3 regions of the Methylobacterium sp. ap11 genome follow, and region 1 is predicted to be linked to each of the others. Evidence: riboswitches for the same ligand, from Rfam matches in the RefSeq annotation. Region 1 holds a riboswitch; each other region holds the start of a gene.
What was found. A riboswitch is a leader RNA that binds a small molecule or an ion and turns the genes downstream of it on or off. The one in region 1 is predicted to bind cobalamin.

Region 2: it holds a riboswitch for cobalamin, as region 1 does, so the genes downstream of both, BMX97_RS19075 (TonB-dependent receptor) here and BMX97_RS19730 (TonB-dependent receptor) in region 1, are expected to answer to the same signal.
Region 3: it holds a riboswitch for cobalamin, as region 1 does, so the genes downstream of both, BMX97_RS21980 (ribonucleoside-diphosphate reductase subunit alpha) here and BMX97_RS19730 (TonB-dependent receptor) in region 1, are expected to answer to the same signal.

What each region holds. Positions count from the first base shown of each region.
Region 1 covers NZ_FOEB01000014.1:11,427-17,413, reverse strand. The annotation lists gene repB (plasmid partitioning protein RepB) at 1-1,001, shown strand, start outside; gene BMX97_RS19740 (hypothetical protein) at 1,082-1,297, shown strand; gene BMX97_RS19735 (hypothetical protein) at 1,373-1,597, shown strand; cobalamin riboswitch at 1,736-1,930, shown strand; gene BMX97_RS19730 (TonB-dependent receptor) at 2,133-4,163, shown strand; gene BMX97_RS19725 (FdhF/YdeP family oxidoreductase) at 4,548-5,987, opposite strand, start outside.
Region 2 covers NZ_FOEB01000013.1:37,480-43,466, reverse strand. The annotation lists gene BMX97_RS19080 (ABC transporter substrate-binding protein) at 1-620, opposite strand, end outside; cobalamin riboswitch at 839-1,040, shown strand; gene BMX97_RS19075 (TonB-dependent receptor) at 1,305-3,440, shown strand; gene BMX97_RS19070 (PepSY domain-containing protein) at 3,452-4,879, shown strand; gene BMX97_RS19065 (putative bifunctional diguanylate cyclase/phosphodiesterase) at 5,529-5,987, shown strand, end outside.
Region 3 covers NZ_FOEB01000017.1:63,877-69,863, forward strand. The annotation lists gene BMX97_RS21980 (ribonucleoside-diphosphate reductase subunit alpha) at 1-2,461, opposite strand, end outside; cobalamin riboswitch at 2,576-2,802, opposite strand; gene BMX97_RS21985 (hypothetical protein) at 3,157-3,639, shown strand; gene BMX97_RS32300 (hypothetical protein) at 4,083-4,289, opposite strand; partial or broken gene BMX97_RS21990 (family 2B encapsulin nanocompartment shell protein) at 4,838-5,974, shown strand.

The DNA of each region.
Region 1 (5,987 bases):
AGCCGGCCGCCGCCCCGCCGGCGCCCGAGCCGTTTGCAACTGCAAACCCGACCCCGGCCGAGCCCGAGTTCGCAGCTGCAAACCCGGCCTCCCGCTCGCCCGAGCGCAGCCGCAGCGGTGCGGTGCGGGCGATGAGCAGCACGCTGCGCGGGCTCGCCGCCCGGGCCGACGCCGCCGCCGAGATCGAGGCCGGCACGGTCGTCGTCGAGATCGCCCCGGAGCGGATCGACGATTCCTTCATCGCCGACCGGGTGGCGGACGCGACCGACCCGGGCCTGGCGGCCCTGGTCGAGAGCATCCGCGAGAGCGGCCAGCAGGTGCCGATCCTGGTGCGCCCCCACCCCGCCGACCCGGACCGGTTCCAGGTCGCCTACGGCCGCCGCCGCATCCAGGCGGCGCGCCGCCTCGCCCGGCCGGTCCGCGCCGTGGTGCGCCCGCTCTCGGACGCCGAACTGGTGGTGGCCCAGGGCAAGGAGAACCTGGAGCGGCAGGACCTCAGCTACATCGAGCGGGCGTTCTTCGCGCTGCGGCTCGAGGAGCACGGCTTTTCCCGCGCCACGATCATCGCCGCGATGGGCGTCGGCAAGGGCGACCTCTCGACCCTAATCTCGGTCGCCCGCACGGTGCCGGCCGACGTCGTCCGGGCGATCGGCCCGGCGCCCGCCGCCGGGCGGCCGCGCTGGATGCTGCTCGCCGAGCGGATCCGGGCGGCGAGCCCGAAGCGGATCGCCGGGCTCATCGCCGATCCGGCCCTCGCCGAGACGCCGACGAACGAGCGCTTCGCGGCCGTGCTGCACGCGCTCGCCCCCCCGGCGGCCCCGAAACCGGCGCCGCAGGTCTGGAGCGACGAGGCCGGCCGCGGCATCGCCCGGATCGAGCGCCGCCCGGATCGAGTCGCGGTGTCGTTCGACGAGACCGCCGAGCCGGGCCTCGCCGACTACGTCCTCGACCGGCTGCCGGAGATCCTGGCCGCCTACCGGGCCGGCCGCGCCAAGCCCTGACGGGAGCCGAGGGCACACGGGAACCATCGCACGGGCGCGACGATGCCTCACCGGTCCCGCCCGACATTCCGAGATCCGTCATGCGCCGCGCCGTCCTGCTCCTCGCTCTGCCGGCCTCCGTCCTGGCCCCCTTCCTGGCTCCCGCCGCCCTCGCCGAGGACGCGCCGCGGACCGGAGAGCGGGAGGTCTGCGAGGCCAAGGCCGACCGGAGCGGCATCACCGGCGACGGACGGGCGACCTTCCTGCGCGAATGCGAGGCCGGCGAGCGCCTGGTGCGCGGGTCCGCGCCGCGCTGACGGCGAACGGCGGCAGGCGCGGCGCGTTGGACGACGAGAGTCCGCCGCCGCGGGGCAGCCGATGAGGAGCAGCCGATGACCGATTGGAGGCCCATCGATCGCGCCCCCCAGGATGGCCGCTGGATCATCGCCATCCACCGGGACGAGCCGGATCGGCGCGCCGTGATCCGCTGGGATCCCGGGCGCGTCGGCGATGCGCGCCCCTGGCACGTCGCCACCACCGAGTACGGCTACGCCCCGGAGGCGTTCACCGACTGGACGCCGTTCCCGGACCCGCCGGAACCGGGGCGGTCCACGTGATGCCGGATCCTGTCCCGGGGCGTGGCGTCGACGCGAGCCGGCCCGGCGGGCAACGGTGCCCGGGTGCAACGACCGGCAGGCGACGAGACCTGCGCGTTCGCAATCGCACCGCGGGGCATTGACCCGGATCCCTCGAACCGCCACCCTCACGGCGACGGTTCCCCTCGGGGATCAAAAGGGAACGCGGTGGGGGTTCGCCCGATGCCGCGGCTGCCCCCGCAACTGTAAGCGGCGAGCCTTCCACCACCATAGTCACTGGGTGCCTCACCCGGGAAGACGGTGGCGGGCACCGACCCGCGAGCCAGGAGACCTGCCGTCAGTCGTGGTCACGCGCGAAGCGCGTCGGGCGGGGTGTCCTGACGGGTGTCGGAACGGGTCTTCGCGATCCGGGCGGCCTCGTTCGCGGTGACGTGCCACTGCCGTTGCCCGAGTCCCGACCGTGCCTGCCTCCCGCCTGTCGTTCGTTCCCCCGCTCGTCGCCTGCATCGCCGCCGTGGCATCCTCGCCAGCCGGTGCCCAGGGGCCCGCGGGCGAGATCCGCCTCGACGAGATCGAGGTCTCCGCCCCGCCACCCGCCCCGTCGGGCCCCGCCGCCAGTGCCGGTTACGTCGGCGGCGTCACCGGCATCGGCGGAGCGCTCGCGACCGTCGATGCCGCCAGTGCCGGGATCATCTCGGGCGCGCAGCTCAACAGCCGCCCCGTCACCCGTCCCGGCGAGGTCCTGGAATCGGTGCCGGGCCTGATCGTCACCCAGCATTCCGGCGAGGGCAAAGCCAACCAGTTCTTCCTGCGCGGCTTCAACCTCGACCACGGCACCGACATCGCCCTCCACGTCGACGGCATGCCGGTGAACATGCGCACCCATGCCCACGGCCAGGGTTATGCCGACCTCAACTTCCTGATCCCCGAGCTCGTCGGCGCGGTCGAATTCCACAAGGGCCCGTACTTCGTCCGCGACGGCGACTTCGCCTCGGCGGGATCGGTGCGGATCGACTACCTCGACAAGCTCGACCGCAACGTCGCGCTGACCACGCTGGGCAGCTTCGGCTACAAGCGCGGGCTCTCGGCCGCCTCCCTGCCGCTCGGCGCGGGCAACCTCCTGGTGGCGGGCGAGGCGCAGACCTACGATGGGCCGTGGGTGGTGCCCGATGCCCTGCGCAAGCTCAACGGCGTCGCCCGCTACAGCCAGGGCACCGCGACCGACGGGTTTTCCGTCACCGGCATGGCCTACTGGGCGAAGTGGAACGCCACCAACCAGATCCCCGAGCGGGCGGTGGCGGAGGGGATTATCGGCCGCTACGGCACGCTGGACCCGACCGATGGCGGCGAGACCGGGCGCTTCTCGCTCTCGGGACGCTGGAGCCAATCGGACGCGGGCGGCATCACCCGGGCCTCGGCCTACGTGATCCGCTACCAGATGAACCTCTGGAACAACTTCACCTACTTCCTCAACGATCCCGTCAACGGCGACCAGTTCCGCCAGCGCGACGCCCGGGTGCTCGGCGGCGGCGAGATCAGCCGCGTCTTCCAGGGCGACCTGCTCGGGCTGCCGATGGAGAACGAGATCGGCCTCCAGACCCGTACCGACGACATCCGGGTCGGCCTGTTCAACACCACCGCCCGGCAATACCGCTCGACGGTGCTCGACGACCGGGTGCTGGAGGCGAGCGCGGCGTTCTACTACGAGAACCGGGTGCGCTGGACCGACTGGCTGCGCACCAGCGTCGGCTTCCGGGCCGACGGCTACTACGCCGACGTCCGCTCCGACACGCCGGCGAATTCCGGGCGGGCCCGCGACGGCATCGTCACCCCGAAGCTCGGCGCGGTGCTCGGGCCGTGGCTCGATACCGAGTTATATGTGAACTACGGCGGCGGCTTCCACTCGAACGACGTCCGCGGCGTCACCGCGACGGTCGATCCGGCAAGCCCGCTGTTCAACATCAGCCGCTCGCCGTTCCTGGTGCCCTCGACGGGCTACGAGGTCGGCATCCGCAACCGCTCCATCGCCGGGCTGGAGACGAGCCTCGCCCTGTTCCGGCTCGACTTCGCCTCCGAGAACCTGTTCCAGGGCGACACCGGCACCACCGAGCCGAGCCGGCCGACCCGCCGCTTCGGCATCGAGTGGAGCAACCACTACGCGGTCACGCCGTGGCTGCGGCTGGAGGGCGACCTGACGATCACCAACGCGCGCTTCTCCGACCGCGACCCCGTCGGCCAGCGCGTGCCGGAGGCGCCGACCACCATCGCGTCGGCGGGAATCACCTTCGGCGAGGGCCGGGGCTGGTTCGGATCCTTGCGCTTCCGGTACTTCGGCCCCCGGCCGCTGATCGAGGACAACTCGGTGCGCTCGAAGCCGACCGCGCTGCTCAACGGCCGTCTCGGCTACGCCTTCGACAACGGCGTGAGCCTCGCCCTCGACGTGCTCAACCTGACGAACGCGAAGGCCGACCAGATCACCTACTTCTACGAGTCCCGCTTGCCCGGAGAAGCCGCCGCCGTGGCCGATCGGCACTTCCACCCAGTCGAGCCGACCGCGTTGCGCCTGACCCTGGCGGGGCGGTTCTGACGGGCGCGGTCCCGTCGTGTCCCTTAAGGGGCCATCGCCGGGCGGGATCTCTCGCAGTGGTGGCCATCGGCCCGATGGGCCGCGAACCGGTGCCGGCGAGCGGCGGCGTCACCGCCGGCACGTTCGTCGTCTTGTAGAGGGGCGTGACCCCGAACGAGAAGCACCGCCGCGATGGCGTCGCGGCGGTGCTCGCCCTTCACGAGGGCCTTCCTCCCCAGACTGCGGACCGCTCTCGAGGGCGGCTTGTGTCGTGTCTGTGATCACAGTGGTAGCCGCCGCGCCGCCCCCACACAAGCACAATTGTGCGCCATCCGTATGCAACCGGCACTTTGATGCGTGGTGCCGGAGGCCGGACCGGGGTGGGGGAGGGGGGACGGCACCCCCTCAGATCGGATGGGCCGAATGCCCGGTCGGCTCGCGCCGGTCGGCCTTCGGTCCGCCGGCCTCCGGCTTGATCCGCACCGGCACCGATTTCGCGGCCGGCGTTCCCGACTGGATGTCGTGGTGCGAGAGCGCCATCAGCGGGTTCATCTCGGGGTAATAGGCGCCCAGGCACCCGTCCGGCAGGGAGAACGGCGTCACGGTGAGGCCGGTCACCTCACGGGTGATGCCGTCGCCGGCATCGCTGACGAGCGACACGACCTGGCCTTCCGTGAGCCCCGCCCGGCGGATCTCGGCCGGGTTCATCAGCAGCACGTCGCGGGTGCCCTCGATCCCGCGCAGGCGGTCGCTGTAGCCGTAGATCGTGGTGTTGAACTGGTCGTTCGACCGCATGGTGATCAGCCGGTAGCGCCCGTCCGCATCCCCGAACCCGGCGGCCGACATCACCTCGGGCGCCGTGAACGTGGCCTTGCCGCTCTCGGTCTTCCAGATCCGCTCGCGGGCGGAGTTGCCGCGGTAGAACCCGCCGGGGATCCAGAGCCGGTCGTTGAAGTCGTGGAACTCCTCGACGTAGGTCTTGGCGATCTCGTCGCGGATCAGGCCGTAATCGCCGACCCAGGCGTCCCAGGTCACCTTGGGGTTCGGCGCGAGCGTCGCCTTGGCGAGGCCGGCCACGATCGCGACCTCGGATTTCAGGAAGTCGCTCGCCGGGGTGCGGCGGCCCTTCGAGCCGTAGATGCAGCTGAACGTGTCCTCGACGCTGACCGCCTGCGGCCCGCCCGCCTGCTTGTCCTCCTCGGTCCGGCCGAGGCAGGGCAGCAGGTAGGCGATCTCGCCGTTGACGAGGTGCGAGCGGTTGAGCTTCGTCGCGACCTGCACGGTGAGCCGCATGCCGGTCCAGGCCTTCTCCATCCGGTCCTGGTCGGGGATCGCCCGCACGAAATTGCCTCCGAGCCCGATGAAGGCCTTGATCGTGCCCTTCAGGATGCCCTCGCAGGCCTCGACCGTGTTGACGCCCTTCTCCCGCGGCGGCTCGAACCCGAACTGTGCGGCGATCCGGTCGAGGGGCACCAGCTCGGGCTTCTCCGAGATGCCGACGGTGCGCTGCCCCTGCACGTTGGAGTGACCCCGCACCGGCGACACGCCGGTGCCGTCGCGCCCGATATTGCCCTTGAGCAGCAGGAGGTTCACGACCATCGCGACGTTCTCGAAGCCGTGGACGTGCTGCGTCAGGCCCATGCCGTAGAAGGCGCAGACCCGCTCGGCCTCGACATAGACCTGGCCCGCCGCCTCGATGTCGGCGCGGGCCAGTCCCGATTCGCGCTCGATCTCCTCCCACGAGGTCGCCCGGACCTTGGCTTCGAACGCGTCGAGCCCGGTCGTGTGCTGGGCGATGAAGTCGACGTCGAGGACGCGGGTGCCGCGCGCCTTGGCGGCGTCGTC
Region 2 (5,987 bases), on a different contig from region 1:
TTGAGCGGGTGCTTGGTCGATCCCTTCACGGTGCCGCCGACGGCCTTCAGCGCCACGGTGGCGTCGCGCTCCAGCGCGTGGCCGAGCGCGTAGTCGACGGTGACGAAGTACCACGACTTGCCGCCGCGGCCGGCGACGGCGCGCGCGGTGGCCGAACCCTGCGCCCAGGTGTCGGACACCCACTGCACGGTCGTCGGCGCGCAGGCCTTGCCGGTGAGGTCGGAAGTGAGCGCGCTCGAGGCCAAAGCCACCCGGTGGCGCTCGCGCATCAGGTTCGCGACCGCCAGCGCGACCGCCGAGTTCGGCAGGTCGACGATGGTCGAGACGCCCTCCTGGTCGAGCCAGCGGCGGGCGGTGGCGAGCCCGATATCGGGCTTGTTCTGGTGGTCGGCCGAGACGACCTCGACCTTCAGCTCGCCGGCCTCCTTGGCGAAATCCTCCACCGCGAGCTGCGCGGCCGTGACCGAGCCGGTGCCGGCCTGGTCGGCGAAGGGCCCGCTCATGTCGCTGAGCACGCCGACCTTGATCGGCGCCTTGGAATCCTGCGCCAGCGCGGAGGTGCCGAGCGCGAGCGACAGGGCGAGGCCGGCGAGACCGGCGGCCCGAGAGCGGAACGACATCGGGGGATCCTCCCAGGGAGCTTTTGTCAGATCTTGTTCGCGGCCCGATCGAGCCGTTCGGGCCTCTGTATGTCAGGGGTGCGGGGCGGCGTCGATGCGGGATCGCGCGGCGTGGTTGAGAAAGCCGGGGGTTGCATCGGCGGTGTCCGTCGCGCCGTCCGTTATCGCCTTCCGCGTCGCTCGCGCGTCGACGACGGTTGCTCCTTCGTTGCCGAATGGCTAAGCTTTACGCCGACGGTTCCCTCCGGGGATCAAAAGGGAACGCGGTGAGGGTTCGCCCGAAGCCGCGGCTGCCCCCGCAACTGTAAGCGGCGAGCCTTCCATCACTCATGTCACTGGGGACCCGACACGGTTCCTGGGAAGACGATGGCAGGCGACGACCCGTGAGCCAGGAGACCTGCCGTCAGCCGTGGTCACACGCGAGCACGTCGGGCGGGGTGTCCTGATGGGTGTCGGGACGGGGGCGAAAGGTCCCCGTTGCGCCGTCGTTCGCGGTGACGTGCCACAGCCGCGTCCCGTCCCGCCATGTCCCCCGCCGTCCTCCCCCGATCCGCTGATGCGGCGCGCCCTCTGCGCGCCGTCCCGTCACGGCGACGGACCGGATGGCGAGAATGTAACTTTATAACGTTACATTTTTGGATGAGTCCATTACGGACGGTGCGCACGCCTCCTCCGGAAACCCGCATGTCTCCCCGTCGCGCCCGCCGCCTCGCTCCCGTCGCCGTCCTCGCCGCCCCGCTCCTCGCCGCCGCGCCCGCGGGCGCCGAGGACCTGCCCCTCGATGCCATCGACGTGGCGGGCGGGCGGAACCGGGAGGTCGCCGCTCCCGGCCTCAACCTCGCGACGCCCGCGCGCTCCGGCAGCCGGCTGGGCCTCACCCCGCTCGAGACCCCGGCGAGCCTCGACGTCATTTCCGGCGAGACGATCCGGGCCCGGGGCCAGAACACCGTCGAGGAGGCGGTGACCCAGAACGCCGTCGGCATCACCAGCGTCGCCGCCCCGGGCAACGGCAACCTCTCCTTCGCCAGCCGCGGCTTCGTCGGGCCGAGCTCGGTGCAGCAGCTCTACGACGGCACGCGGCTCTATGTCGGGGTCGGCACCGTGACCTTCCCGTTCGACACCTGGTCGGCGGAGCGGATCGAGGTTCTGCGCGGGCCCGCCTCGGTGCTCTACGGCGAGGGCGCGATCGGCGGGATCATCAACGTGGTGCCGAAGAAGCCGGTCTTCACCGCCCTCGGCGAGGCGCGGGCGGCGATCGGTTCCGACGGCGTGGCGCGGCTCGCCCTCGACAGCGGCGGGCCGGTCGGCGAGGACCTGGCCTACCGGATCAACCTCAGCGGCAACCGGGCCGACGGCTGGGTCAAGCCCGACGGCGACTTCCGCAACCTCGCCCTCTCGGCGGCGATGACCTGGCAGGTCACGCCCGACCTGAGCGTCACGCTCTCGCACGACCTCGGCTACAACGAGCCGACCCGCTACTGGGGCTCGCCGCTCGTCGGCAACCGGGTGCCCGACCGCCTGCGCTTCATCAACTACAACATCCGGGATTCGCAGATCGCCTGGTTCGACAACTGGACGCAGCTGCGCACCGAGTGGAACCCGAGCGCCGACATCACGGTGCGCAACACCGCCTACCGGCTCTCGACCGAGCGGCACTGGCGCGACGTCGAGCAATACACCTACCAGCCGGCGACCGGCCTGATCGGCCGCAGCGACTACATCGAGATCCTCCACCACGAGGAGCAGATCGGCAACCGCCTCGACGCGACGCTCCGGAGCAGCCTGTTCGGCTTCAAGACCACGACGGTCGTCGGCTTCGACGTCAACTACATCGCCTTCCGGCGCGACAGCAACGCGCCGTTCGGCGGCGAGAGCACGGTCGATCCGTTCAACCCGGTCCCGGGCACCTTCATCAACGTCGCGGGCACCCGCACCGACATCGTGTCGCGGACCCGCCAGGCCTCGGTCTTCGCCGAGAACCGGCTCGAGCTGTCGCCCCAGCTCGCCCTGGTGACGGGGGTGCGCTACGACGCCCCGACGGTGGCGGTGAGCCGGCCGCTGGCCGGCAGCCGCTTCGAGAAGACGTTCGATTCGACGAGCTTCCGGGTCGGCGCCGTCTACACCCCGGTGCCGGACTTCGCGCTCTACGCCCAGTACGCCACCGCCGCCGATCCGCTCGGCAGCCTCATCACCACCAGCGTCCCGCAAGCGCAGTTCCAGCTCGCCACCGGCGAGCAGGTCGAGGCCGGCGCCAAGGGCCTGTTCGACGGCGGGCGCGGCGAGTGGACGGTGGCGGCCTACCACATCGCCAAGGACAACCTGCTCTCGCCGATCCCCGACCGGCCGACCGAGGTGGCGCAGGTCGGCAGCCAGTCTTCCCGCGGCGTCGAGGTGGCGCTGGCCTACCAGCTCTCGGACGCCTGGCGCATCGAGGCCAACACCGCCCTGCTCAGGGCGCGTTACGACAGCTTCTCGCAGAACACCGATGCGGGCCTGGTGTCGTTCGCCGGCAAGGTCCCGGTCGACGTGCCCCAGCGGGTCACCAACGTCTGGCTCAGCTACGCCTTCGCGCCGGGCTGGGTGGCGCGGCTCGGCGTCAACGATGTCGGGCCGGTGTTCAGCGACTTCGCCAACACGGTGAAGCGGCCGGCCTACACGCTGGTGAACGCGACGCTCGACTGGCAGGTCACCCCGACCTCGCGCCTGTCGCTGCGCGGCTACAACCTCACCGACCAGATCTACGCGGTCTCGGGCAACACCAATTCCTGGCTGCTCGGCCGGCCGCGCTCGGTCGAGCTCGCCTACCACGTCGTGTTCTGATGCGCGGCAGGGTGGCGAAGGCGGCCGTCAAGCGGCTGAAGCGGTGGCTGCATCTCGGCCATCGCTGGCTCGGCATCGCCACCGGGCTCCTGATCCTCCTCTGGTTCGGCTCCGGCCTGGTGATGCTGTGCGTCGGCTTCCCGGCCCTCACCGAGGGCGAGCGGCTGGGCGCCCTGCCGCCGCTCGACCTCGCCTCGGTGCGGGTCACCCCTCGGGCGGCCCTGGAGCGGGCGGGCCTCGCGCATTACCCGGCCCGGCTGACGCTGGCGATGCGGGGCGGCGCGCCGGCCTACTGGATCGCCGATACCGACGGGCGTCGGCAGGCCCTGTCGGCGGTGACCGGCGATCCGGTGCCCGAACTGACGGCGGCGGACGCGGCGGCGCTCGCCGCCATCCATCCGGCGGCGCGCGCCGTCGCCGATCTCGGCACCGTGACCCGCGACCAGTGGACGGTGACGGCGCGCTACGACCCCCTGCGGCCGTTCCGCGTGGTCGCCCTCGGCGATCCGGCCGGGACCGAACTCTACCTGTCGGCGGCGACGGGCGAGCTCGCCCTCGACACCACCCGGGCCGAGCGGGTGTGGAACTGGCCGGGTGCCGTCACGCACTGGATCTACCTGACGCCGCTGCGCGCGCGGGCGGGCCTGTGGCAGGACGTGGTGCTGTGGGTCTCCGGCATCGCGCTCGCGGCGGGCGTGAGCGGCTACGTGCTGGGCTTCGTGCGGCTGATGCGCGGCCGGCTGACCCCCTATCGCGGCTGGGCCGCCTGGCACCACCTCGCCGGGGTGGCGGGCGGCCTCGTCGTCGTCACCTTCCTCGTCAGCGGCTGGCTGTCGATGAACCCGCGCGGCTGGTTCGGGCCGCGCGGCCCCGACGCCGCCATGCGGGCGGCCTATGCCGGGCAGGCGGCGCCGGTCTTCCCGCTCGGCCTCGACGCCCTGGCGCGGGCTCCCGCCGGGACCGTCGCGCTCGATTTCGCCTGGATCGGCGGGCGCCCCGTCATCCTGGCCTCCGGCCCGGGGGGCACCACGCCGTGCTGCGGCACCGCGCTGACCTCGGAGGCGATCGTGGCCGCCGGCCGGGCGATGCTGCCGGCGGCCCGGCTGCGGGAGGTCACTCGCCTCGAGGCGCCGGACGCCTACTGGTACGACCGCCACGGCGCCCCGACCCTGCCGGTCCTGCGCCTCGCCTTCGACGACCCGGCCGGGACCTGGTTCCACCTCGACCCCGCCACCGGGGCGATCCTGGGGCGGACCGACCGCAGCGGCCGGGCGAACCGCTGGCTGTTCGACGCGCTCCACACCCTCGATGCCGGCCCCCTCGCCCGGAGCCCAGCCGTGCGCCTGGCGCTGATCGTCGCCCTCTCGGCGCTCGGCCTCGTCGTCGCGACGAGCGGCACGGTCCTCGGCTGGCGCCGGTTGCGCCGCCGCCGGGCCTGAGACCCGACCCGATCCCGCGGCCGGGGTTTGTCCGTCGTCGGTGCCGATCGGAAGCCGGCGACGGGATCGACCGCACCCGCAGCCGAATGTTCATTTGCCAGAACCGGCCGGAGACGCCCGGATGACCGAGGCAGGGACGATCGGCACTCGCCTCTTCATGCGAATACGCTGGACCCGCCGGCGGGACAGGCGATCAAGTCGAAGGGGAAAAACTCGTGTCGAACCGGCGGATCGCCGGGTGCAGACGCCGCGGCGAGGCCTCGCGCGCCGGGCGATCGACTGGGGCGAAACCGAACAGCCGAGACCAGAGCGACCGGATCCACCCTCTCGCGGCCTTGCAACGCCGACGAAGGCATGATGCTTTCCACTACCATCGGTTGCAACACCCCGCCTCGACTTGGCGAGGCGACGATGATCCGGCGACAGGACGCGCCGCGGGCGGTCGCCGCGCCGCCCTGGACCGGAATGGACGCGGCTATACGGGACGGAGACGCGGGATAATCCAGCCCGTTCGGCGCCGGGGCCCTCGCTCCGAAAAGCTATGCCTTTGTACGGACAGGCGAAAATGTCGGAATAGGACGATCGTATTCAGATCTCGATAACGTTCGCCGTGCATGCTCGGCCGGACGAATGCGCTGGACGAGCCGGGATGGCGGTGTACCTCAAGCAATTTCCCAGGTTCCTGGCGGAGCGCCGCGGCCCGGTGATCCTCGGCACGATCGTGGTCGTCCTGCTCTGGCTCGGCGTCGGGGCCAAGCACGTCAACGACCTGCGCGGCGCGCTGCAGGATTCCGAGCGCACCACCCACAACTTCGCGATGGTGTTCGAGGAGAACGTGCTGCGCTCGATCGGCGAGATCGACAAGGCGCTGCTCTACATGCGGCGCAGCATCGAGAGCCGCGCCGGCCGCGAGGATTTCGGCACGATCGTCAACACGACCGACCTCCTGAGCGAGATCATCGTGCAGGTGGCGATCATCGGTCGCGACGGGGTGATGCGGGCGACCAATGTCGGCCCGCAGCCGCCGCCGGCGACCGACCTCAGCGACCGCGACCATTTCCGCACCCACGTCGAGAGCCCCGACGACGCCCTCTACATCAGCCGCCCG
Region 3 (5,987 bases), on a different contig from region 1:
CCTCGTCCCAGAGCCCGCGGGCCTTGAGGTCGCGCACCAGGGCCCCGTTCACCAGGGTGAAGTCGCCGGACATGTTCGACTTCGCGTAGAGGTTCTGGAACTCGGGCTCGATGGACTGGGTCACCCCGCAGATGTTCGAGATCGTCGCGGTCGGCGCGATCGCCATGACGTTCGAGTTGCGCATGCCCGTCTCGACCACGCGCGCCCGCAGCCCGTCCCAATCGAGGCGCTGCGAGCGATCGAGTTCCAGCCCGCCCCGCGCCTCGGCCAGGATCTCGACGGAGTCGATCGGCAGGATGCCCCGGGACCAGAGCGACCCCTCGAAGGAGGGATAGCGCCCGCGCTCGGCCGCGAGATCGACCGACGCCGCGATGGCGTGGAAGGCGAGCGCCTCCATGCTCTCATCGGCGAAGGCGATGGCGGCCTCGGACGCGATCGGCAGCCGCAACGTGTGGAGCGCGTCCTGGTAGCCCATCAGGCCGAGCCCGACCGGACGGTGGCGCAGGTTCGACCGGCGCGCCTCGGGGATGGTGTAGAAGTTGATGTCGATGACGTTGTCGAGCATCCGCATGGCCGTGCGGACCGTGCGCGCCAGACGATCGTGGTCGAGCCCGGACGGCGAGACGTGGGCCGCGAGGTTGACCGAGCCGAGATTGCAGACCGCGACCTCGCCGTCGGAGGTGTTGAGGGTTATCTCGGTGCAGAGGTTGGACGAGTGGATCACGCCCGCATGGCCCTGCGGCGAGCGCAGGTTGCAGGGATCCTTGAAGGTGATCCACGGATGCCCGGTCTCGAACAGCATGGTCAGCATGCGCCGCCAGAGATCGACCGCGCGCACCTCGCGCCAGACATTCATGCCGCCTGCCTGCGCCCTCGCCTCGTAGCGCTCGTAGGCCGCCTTGAAGGCGGGGCCGTACAGGTCGTGCAGGTCGGGCGTCTCGTCGGGCGAGAACAGGGTCCAGGGACCATCCTCGGCGACGCGCTGCATGAATAGGTCCGGCACCCAGTGCGCGGTGTTCATGTCGTGGGTCCGCCGACGCTCGTCGCCGGTGTTCTTGCGCAGGTCGAGGAAGGCTTCGATGTCGACGTGCCAGGTCTCGAGGTAGGCGCAGACGGCACCCTTGCGCTTGCCACCCTGGTTGACCGCGACCGCGGTGTCGTTCGCGACCTTGAGGAACGGGACGACGCCCTGGCTGTCGCCGTTCGTCCCCTTGATGTGGGCGCCGAGCCCTCGCACGCGGGTCCAGTCGTTGCCGAGGCCGCCGGAATACTTGGCGAGCAGGGCGTTGTCCTTGATCGATTTGAAGATCCCGTCGAGGTCGTCCGGTACCGTGGTCAGGAAGCAGGACGAGAGCTGCGGTCGGGTCGTGCCGGCGTTGAACAGCGTCGGCGTCGAGCACATGAAGTCGAAGGAGGAGATCAGATCGTAGAATTCGATGGCGCGCGCCTCACGGTCGACCTCGCGCAGGGCGAGGCCCATCGCGATCCGCATGAAGAAGGCCTGCGGTAGCTCGATGCGCTGACCGCCGACATGCAGGAAGTATCGGTCATAGAGGGTTTGCAGGCCGAGATAGTCGAACTGGAGGTCGCGCTCGGGCTTCAGCGCCGCGGCGATGCGATCGAGGTCGAAGCGGGCGAGTTCGGGATCGAGGAGCTCGGCGTCGATGCCGACGCGCAGGTAGTCGCGAAACACGTCGGGGTAGTGCATCGCCATCTCGGCCTGCGTCGCCTCGCGCGGCCGGCCGGCGAGGCGGGAGAGCACCTCGCGGCGGAGCTTGTCGAGGAGGAGGCGGGCGCTGGCCTTGGCGTAGCCCGGCTCGGTCTCAATGAGCGTGCGGGCGGCCAGGATCGGGGCGAGGGCCAGTTCGTCGCGCGAGATCCCGTCATAGAGGTTGCGGCGCGTCTCCGCCAGAACGGCCTCGGGCGAGACACCGTCGAGACCGGCGCAGGCCTCGGCGATCACGGCCGCGAGGCGCGCACCGTCGAGCGGCACCAGCGTGCCGTCCTCCGCCTTCAGGTGGAGCACCGGTGCCGCCGGCACGGTCGCGGCCTCGTTGCGGGCCCGCACCCGCTCGCGCGCCCTCTCCTCGCGATACAGAACGTAGGCGCGCGCGACCTTGTGGTGCTCGGCCCGCATGAGGGCGAGCTCGACCTGATCCTGCACGTCCTCGATATGAACCACACGACCGCCCTCGGCACGGCGCGCGAGTTCCGCGACGATGGTCGTCGTCAGCCCCGCCACGATATCGTGGACGCGCCGCGACGCCGCGGCGCTCGAGCCTTCGACCGCCAGGAACGCCTTGGTGAGCGCGACCTTAATCTTGGTCGGATCGAACGGTGCGACAGCGCCGTTGCGGCGGATGAGGCCGAACCCGAATGGGCTCTCGTGCCCGGCCCGGACGGCGTCCGATTGGATCGATGGTTTGATCGTGGCGGTCGATGATTCGTGAAGCGTCTGCATCGCGCGGGGCCCCGTATCCGTCGTGGAGGACGAGAGCCCGAGCGGACGCGCACGACGCCGCCGCGCCGGTGACGGGCGGTGTCGCAGGCCATCCACCGGGGCACCCCGCCCGAGGAGGAAAACTGGTGTCCCGGCAGGTCTCCTGGCTCACGGCTCAGCGCCCTCCGCCGTCTTCCCAGGCCGATCGGCCCAGTGACGGTGTGGCGAAGGGCTCGCCGCTTACAGTTGCGGGGGCAGCTCCGGCATTGGCCCTCTTCCCGATCGGAAAGGAGGTGCCGCACCGGCATTCCCTCTTAGCCTCCCACCGCGAGATGGAAGGAACCGTGACACCGAGATATGGTGGTTGGAACGCAGGCAGAGTCAATCTGTTGCGTTTGCGCGCGTGAGCGCTGTGGATAGCAGGGATACCAATCGTCAGGTCGATGCCATCCCTCGCGGCCTCTGGATCGGCTGCCCGACACGTAGCCAGTTGGCCATGCTGGAGACGGGAGCGCGATCTCCTCGGCAGTGAGGGTCGGCCGTGTTGTGCGGACGGACGGTGTCCGGGGATCGTCAGCCAGGCGCCGCGCCCACTCCTCTCGGGGCTGGTCTTGGATAGAACGCCATGTCGTAGTCGGGCGTCCAAGCCCGCGGCGACCTCTGGCTCCGGTGCGTAGCGGAGGGCAACGTGCCCGATTGAACCAGATGATGCCGTGATGCCAACCCTGACCGATCGCCAGCGCGTCGAACTCGCGATCCCCGCCTACCTCCTGTTCGCGCTGTCCTCCGCACCCGATGCGTTCGTGCCGGCCGACCCGGACCTGGCCGCGAGGGCCGAGGCCGACATCGCGGCGATGCGCGCCGATATACAGGCCGCCCTCCTAGAGCCCTTCGGTGACCTCACAGGGAAGAAGCAGCATGCCCTCCTGCGCCGGGTCGAGCGCATCGGGAAGGGCGTGATCACCGGCTGGGGAAACCGCTCAGCGCTGAGCGTGATGCTGACGCTCTGGTACTTCCTGAAGGACCTGACCGACCGCGAGGTTCTGATCCTGTGGCAGGGCTCGGCAATGGAGCGGGCAACGAGCCGGCTGCTGCCGATGTTCGCCCACGGCTTCGAGGAGGAGAAGCGGGACACGGCGGCGCAGGAGCAGGCCCGTCAGCTCCTCGCCCGGCTCCAAGTGGAGGGGCTATATGACTGAAGTCCTCTTTCAGGCTTCCTGCTCCCGGCTGCGAAGGACGGGCGCCGTTCTCGCCGGCGCGCGCGATGGGATCGTCACCTGAAAGGCCGAACCCGCCATAGACGGGTTCGGGGAGCGCCGCGACTAGAGCCCGATCCCGAAGGGACGCGCCAGAATAAAACCTTAGATTTTCCACTTTCCTAATCGTAAACCAAACGTAAATACACAGAATATGTATTTCTCTATCCATCGTAGCGGAGTTACGAGCATAAAATTGGAAATCGATATTTTCTCAACAACATGCGATCGCAGGCTGCGTAACCTCGTTCAGGTTCAGCTAAAAGACGAATTGTAGAGGCCGACATCAAGCGTGGCGTTCCCCCGGCCGGCGTCGTTGCATCCTCGTCCACCATCGCCCGACCTGACTTGGAGAGCACGTCACCACGGCGTCTCGTGGCTGGATGTCATGGAGAAAGCGGCGATGCCGATGAAAGTTTCCGTCCGAAATCAGGGGTCACGGTCGGTGCCGTATCGGCCGACGTGAAGCCTGGCATGCTATCCTCCCTGTTCGGGTCTCCGGGCTCGCTGCAAAGGCGGCTCATCCTGGCGACGACGATCTGCATGAGCTTCGCGCTGGCAGGGGCGAGCGCCTCGATCGGGTCGTGCTGCATCGGTTCGTGCGGGGTCAGCTCGACGGCCGGATCACGGCGCTGGCCTCGGAATCGCAGCCTGAGGCTGACGGGGGCCTGGCCGTGCCGGGTGAGCGCGAGGTGCCGCCCTTCGACCGACCGCGGTCGGGCTGGTACTGGGAGATCCTCCGCGGCGACACCGTGTTGAGATCGGCATCGCTGGACGGTGCTCGCCTCGACGTACCGGTTCCGGGACCGCGACCCGGCCAAGATGGCAGGCCTGTCCCCGCCGACGGCATTGGTCCCTTCGGCGAGCGGCTGATCCTGCGGCTGCTGACGGTTCAGGACAAGCCGGGGGAGCCCTCAACCCTGTATGCCCCTCGGCGCCGGCTGCAGCGCTCGACGGGTCTGTCATGGAAGCGGTGCGCACCCTCGGCCTCTGCCTCGAGCTGATCGGGGTGCTGGTGTTTGTCGGCGTGCTGTTCCAGGTCCGGCTCGGGCTGCGTCCATTGCGTCGGTTGAGAGAGCAGCTTGCTGAGGTCCGAGCCGGCCGGCGCGAGCGTCTGCCGGTCGACCAGCCGATCGAGGTCCTGCCGCTATTCAGCCGGCTGGGCGATGCCGAGCTGGCGACTCTGGCGGGTAAGTTCACGCAGAGCCGGCATGCGGCCGGCGAGGTCATCGCCGACGAAGGCTTGACCGGGCGCAGCCTCGTCGTGGTTACCGACGGCACAGTCGAGTTGACTCTGTCGGGACCCTACAAGGGCCGCCTGCGCCAGGGGCTCGCGACCCGCGGCGACCATTTCGGCGACAGCGACCTCGGCCCCGCCCCGGCTGTCAAGGCGCTCTCGGCAGTGACCCTCCTCACCCTCGACCGCGCCGCGATCGAGGACGAGGCCATCGCCGTGCGCATCGCCCGGCACCGCGAGGAGTGCGACCGGCTGAAGGGCCACACCAATTCCCACGGCGAGCAGAGTATCGAGTTGCTCGCAGTCCATGCCGGCGAGCCGCGCCTGCCGACCACCTTCGTCGATTACGAACTCGATCCGCGCGAGTACCATCTCTCGACGATCCAGACGATCCTCAACACCCATACCCGCGTCGCCGATCTCTATTCCAACGAGATCGATCAGTTGCGCGAGCAGATCCGCCTCACGGTCGATGCCGTGAAGGAGCGCGAGGAGTGGGAACTGCTGAACAACTCGCAGTTCGGCCCCCTCCACGAGGTCGCGCCGCGCCAGCGCATCCCGACCCGCGGCGGTCCGCCGACCCCGGACGACCTCGACGAGTTCCTGACCCTGGTGTGGAAGAAGCCCGCCTTCTTCGTCGCGCATCTCCGCGCCATCGCGGCCTTCGGCCGGGAGGCGACCCGCCGCGGCGTGCCGCCGGTGGTGGTGCACCTGTTCGGCGCGCCGTTCATCACCTAGCGCGGAGTGCCGCTGGTGCCGAGCGACAAGCTGCCGATCGATATCGACCCGGTGACCGGCGCCCAGACCACCTCGATCCTGCTGCTGCGCGTCGGCGAGAGCGAGCAGGGCGTGGTCGGCCTGCACAATTCGGGCGTGACAGGCGAGATCGAGCCCGGCCTGTCGGTGCGCTACATGGGCACCAACGACCACTCGATCGCCTCGCACCTCGTGACCCGCTACTTCTCGGCCGCGGTGCTGATCGAGGACGCGATCGCCCGTCTCTATAACGTGCTGCTCGGCAACTACCATGACTACGCCTGAGGTCGACTTCCCC